2 regions of the Mesobacillus sp. QJM3NY_10 genome follow, and region 1 is predicted to be linked to the other one. Evidence: predicted binding sites of a transcription regulator. Region 1 holds the regulator's gene; the other holds the start of a gene.

Region 1 (2,479 bases):
AAAGAAAGCATGCGGATCATCCAGCTGCTGAGGTAGATATACCCTATATGCTCCTACGCCTAAGACAAGGAATGGGACGATTGATCAGAACCAATCAAGATAGCGGAACCGTACATGTATGGCTTAATCAAAATCAAAAAGCTGCGTACTATGAAGAGTTAAAAGGTGTACTGCCTGTTCAAAATATTCAATGGAAATAAAAAGATCCCGAAAGGACTAATCCTTTCGGGATTTTTCTGGCTGGATAAGAAAGTATAAAATTTTCACTTCGAGAATTGTCCAGCTCCAGCGCCTAGCCCCTCGAGTCGCTTCGGTCCTGCCAATGAAGTCAAAGAACGACTTCACTGTCAGGACCTCCAGCGCTTGTCGGGGCTGACCAAGGCGCTGGAGCTTTTCTTATAGGTGTTAGTCTCTGCAACCGCACTTTCTGCGTCGGCGGTCACGATCGTCATCTCGATCATCCCGTGCACCGGCTACTAAATCCTCGATCAAACAACGGCGCACAGCACGGCAAAGGTCATCAAAATCAACAGTTGCCCTGACTCTGTCTCTGTCACGGTTAGGGTAAAATACGCCTGCTACATCATTGTCATTACGATTGTATCCCATTAGAAACTCAACTCCTTTCCATCATGAAAGATACTTACACAATATCTTATGTGGAGAAGGACAAGTTGTTAGGGTCTCTACCTATTTTTCTAATAAATGTGCTAGTCTCATATGATAAAAGTTCAATAGAAAGAAAAAAAGCAAGCGGAGCCCGCTTGCTTTTTTAATGCATATGCCGGTATACACCGATTACTTTACCAAGTATGGATACGTTACGTAGGATGATTGGATCCATCGTAGGGTTTTCCGGCTGGAGCCTGAAATAATCCTTTTCCTTGAAGAAACGCTTAACTGTTGCTTCATCATCCTCTGTCATTGCTACAACAATGTCTCCGTTATTAGCAGTCTTTTGCTGCTTAACAATAACATAGTCACCGTCGAGGATGCCTGCTTCAATCATACTGTCACCCATGATTTCAAGCATGAAAACCTGCTCATCATGTGGAACAAGGCGATCAGGAAGAGGGAAGTACTCTTCTACATTTTCAATGGCTGTGATCGGCATACCAGCTGTTACTTTACCGACAACAGGTACATTAACCACTTTATATTTAGGAATGCGGCTATCTTCTTCTATTTCCAGGATTTCTATTGCACGCGGCTTAGTAGGATCGCGTCGGATCAAGCCTTTGCTCTCAAGTCTTGCAAGGTGTCCGTGGACAGTGGAGCTTGATGCAAGCCCAACCGCTTCACCGATTTCGCGTACAGATGGCGGATACCCTTTTTTCTTGACTTCGCCTTTTATGAATTCAAATATATCTTGTTGCCGCTTAGATAACTTTGTCATATTTACGCACCTCGTATATTTTCTTGTCCTAATTATACCATGTCTATTCCACAGATACAAACATAAGTTCGAATTTTTGAGTTGACACGAAACAAACGTTCGATTTATAATAAAATTAATTAACCGAACATACATTCGTTAAGGGGTGCCGTAAATGAAAAAACTTTGGGAAAACTATTCATATGCCTTGATCCTGCTTGCAGTCAGCTTAATCTTTTCATTCGTAGCAAAAGCGCAATTAAATAACGAAGATGCATACATAACTGTTACTATAGAAGAAGGACAATCACTGTGGGAAATTGCAGAGGTGTTTGCCAGCGAACATAATTTTACCGAAAATGAATTCGTTAGCTGGGTAGAAAAAGAAAACGGAATTATTGGGGAAATAGTCTTTCCGGGAGATGAACTGGTAATCCCTGTTGTGGCTGAACAGATGGAGCCTACCCAGATTGCCGGAGCAGAAAGATAGATTGGACTAGAATAAGGTGACAACATGAAAGCAATCATTTATTGCCGCGTAAGTACAACGAAGGAAACGCAGGAAACTTCGCTGGTCAGGCAGGAAGAAGAGTTACTGCGTCTGGCAAGCAGTTATGGTTTTGAAGTAGCGAGTATTATTAAAGAAAAAGCTAGTGGCTATGATCTTGAAAGGGAAGGGATCCTGGAACTGCTGGAATTGATCAAGGACAAGAATATAGGGGCATTGCTCATCCAGGATGAAACAAGACTTGGAAGAGGTAATGCCAAGGTTGCGATTCTTCATTGTATCCTAAAAGAAAATGTAAAATTATATAGTGTCTCCCATAGTGGAGAACTCCAGCTTTCTGAATCAGATTCCATGGTGCTGCAGATTGTCAGTATGGTGGAAGAGTATCAGAGGAAAATCCATAATATTAAGATTAAACGTGGCATGAAACGAGCGATTGAGCATGGTTATAAGCCACAGCGCAATCTGAAAAATCAAGGTGAGCATTCCGGCCGTGACCGGAAAGAGATGCCGGTTGAGGAAATCGTCAAGCTGCGGAATAATGGATTGACATTTGCTGAAATTGCCGCCACATTAAGAGGATTTGGGTACGATGT
Region 2 (2,479 bases), 1.2 Mb from region 1:
CGGTGACGAGATTCCCTAGTGAAATTGAAATGCTTCGCACCGTCTTTCCCGTGTAGTTTTCGGCAAAAAGCTCGAGGCAGACACGATACAGGTCCATCGTGATATTTGTTGGCTCCTCAATTGTCCTTGAGCGGTGGAAGCCTCCGCCGAATTCATCCTGGCTGTAGCCGATCCCGAAGCTGATGGTCCGGCCTGCTTTCCCATGGCTTCTTGCCCTGCGCGCGACTTCCTCGCTCATTTCGAGGATGACATGCTTGATTTCCTCTTCTTCCTTGTAATCGCGAAGCAGAATCTGGCTCTTCCCAAAGCTGACCTGCCCTTCCATGATCGGAGCACCGATATCCGAAAAATCGATTCCCCATGCATGCCAGTATAGCTGATTGCCCATAATGCCGAATTTTTTCTCCAGTTTCTCAAGGTCATAGCGGGCCAGCTGGCCGACGGTAAAAATCCCCATGCTGTTCAGTGTTTTCTCGACGCGTCGGCCGATTCCCCACATTTCCCTGAGCGGCGAGACGTTCCATAGCTTCGTCTGGACATCGTCATAGGTCCATTCAGCAATGCCCTTCTTTTTGGCATCAAGGTCAAGGCAGAGCTTCGACATCAGCATGTTCGGCCCAATTCCAATCGCGCATGGAAGTTGGAACTCGCGCTCAATATCATCTTTGATTTTTTTAGCGATTGAAGCAGCGTCACCCCAAAGCTTCGAAGCTCCGTCCACCTTTATAAAGCTTTCGTCGACACTGTAGGTATGGATTGCTTCCTTTGGAACGTAGCGATTGAATACACGGGAGATTTCCGTGGAGATTCGCAGGTATGTTGACATTTGCGGATCAACGACTATAATTCGCGGATCATCAGGAATTTCAAATTTTCTTGACCCAGTTTTGATGCCGAATTCTTTTTTCAAACGGGGTGAAGCTGCGAGGACGACACTCCCGGGACGATCCAGATTCCCGACGACAGCCAGATAACAGTCAAGCGGATCAAGGCCAAGCATCACGGCGGCACAGCTTGCATAAAAGCTCTTCATATCCACACATAAAATTTTATTTTGCGGCATTTCGCTGTAATCGACCATGTTTCCTTTCTCCTTTCCGCATGAGTATCAACTGATAATAAGAACATCTGTTCCGTTTCATTATACCCACTATATTAAGCGAATATGCGTTCGGTTTCAATGGTAATTTTCCGGGTGACTGACTTAATTAAGGTGTAAATGGTGAGTCATGCCAGGACTGGAGATTTTTATGGATGGGTGTTTTCAAGAAGAATTCCAAGTATAATCAAGAGTGGAGAGGTGCTTTTTTATGGATATAAAACTCATTCGCAAAATGGTCCAGAAATGCTTCGTGCAGTACCGGCATGATGATTCACTGCCATTCGGCGAGGCGGAGTTCGAAGAGATATATGAAAAGATTGTGGAACTGAAAAGTGATGAGCCTGAGGCGGATTTGCACGACATCATCAATGATGCGGTTTATGAATTTTTAGCTACATAGGTAAAGGCTGCCCTACAGGACAGCCTTTTGATTATTTTAATCTGATATTTGCTTCGCCTTTGATTGTTGCGGGATAATCATTCAACTTCAGGGTAATCGGTCCGGGTGCTGCCCCTTCTCCGAAGTAAGGAATCAAGATTTCAACCAATCCTGATTCGCCGCTCCATCTAATTGCTGATGAACCATCACCGATTTCTTTTCCATTCTGATCAACAGCCTGGTCAAATGAAACATGGTTAGGCCCTTCTTTTGAATTTCTTTCGAAAGCGAACAGCAACTGATTCTCCTCCCTGCCCATCTTCAGCAATCCCCCATTACTAGGAGCCTTCAGCACTTCCATCTCCTTGGGATCGACAATGATTTCCAGCTCTTTTTTATCAAGTGCACGCAGAGTATTGAAGCGGAGATAAAGCTCCTCTGGTTTTTTAAAAAAGTTACTTTGCAGGAAAAATTCCTTTGTAAACTCATCCATATGGCGGGCAGTAGTTCCATTATTGATAGCGGCCCATTCTTCGCCAGTTTTATCGACGAGCCTCAAATCGTTGAAAGCGAAGATTTGCTTAGAATTTTCCTTATCAAAATGGACTGTCACTCCTATTCTCGTTGGATAAATCGACACTTTCTCTACAGTAACCTTCTGCCCTTCAATTTCGACTGTTTCATTGACATCAATGATTTCCTTTTTATCCTTGAAAGCATCCTTGTCAACCGAGAATGGAAGCACCCATGTGTCAGCGAACTTATGCACAGGCTCGCCCTCTTCCGTTCTGCCCTCACTAAGCTCCATGTTCAGTTTAAGATTTTCAGGGCGGTTATTGCCATAGAATTCAAAGGTAGCTTGAAGTATCTTATCTTTATCCTGAGGATTGATTGACCACCCGTCATAAGAAAATGCTATTTCTTCGATACCTTTTCCCTCGTGATCGGTCAGCCAAAATTTATCAATCGAAACTTCTTTATGCTCCCCGGAAGTTTCC

What was found. Region 1 encodes LexA, which represses DNA repair genes until DNA is damaged. Its sites were predicted from a motif close to CGAACATATGTTCG; they were not measured.
Region 2: the regulator LexA is predicted to act here: its motif matches at 1,161-1,174, upstream of AC0VX7_RS16210 (Y-family DNA polymerase).

What each region holds. Positions count from the first base shown of each region.
Region 1 covers NZ_CM149675.1:1,962,721-1,965,199, forward strand. The annotation lists gene AC0VX7_RS09700 (ATP-dependent DNA helicase) at 1-200, shown strand, start outside; gene AC0VX7_RS09705 (hypothetical protein) at 406-609, opposite strand; gene lexA (transcriptional repressor LexA) at 773-1,396, opposite strand; gene yneA (cell division suppressor protein YneA) at 1,551-1,865, shown strand; gene AC0VX7_RS09720 (YneB family resolvase-like protein) at 1,890-2,479, shown strand, end outside.
Region 2 covers NZ_CM149675.1:3,205,518-3,207,996, forward strand. The annotation lists gene AC0VX7_RS16210 (Y-family DNA polymerase) at 1-1,081, opposite strand, end outside; gene AC0VX7_RS16215 (YqzH family protein) at 1,311-1,502, shown strand; gene AC0VX7_RS16220 (DUF4179 domain-containing protein) at 1,534-2,479, opposite strand, start outside.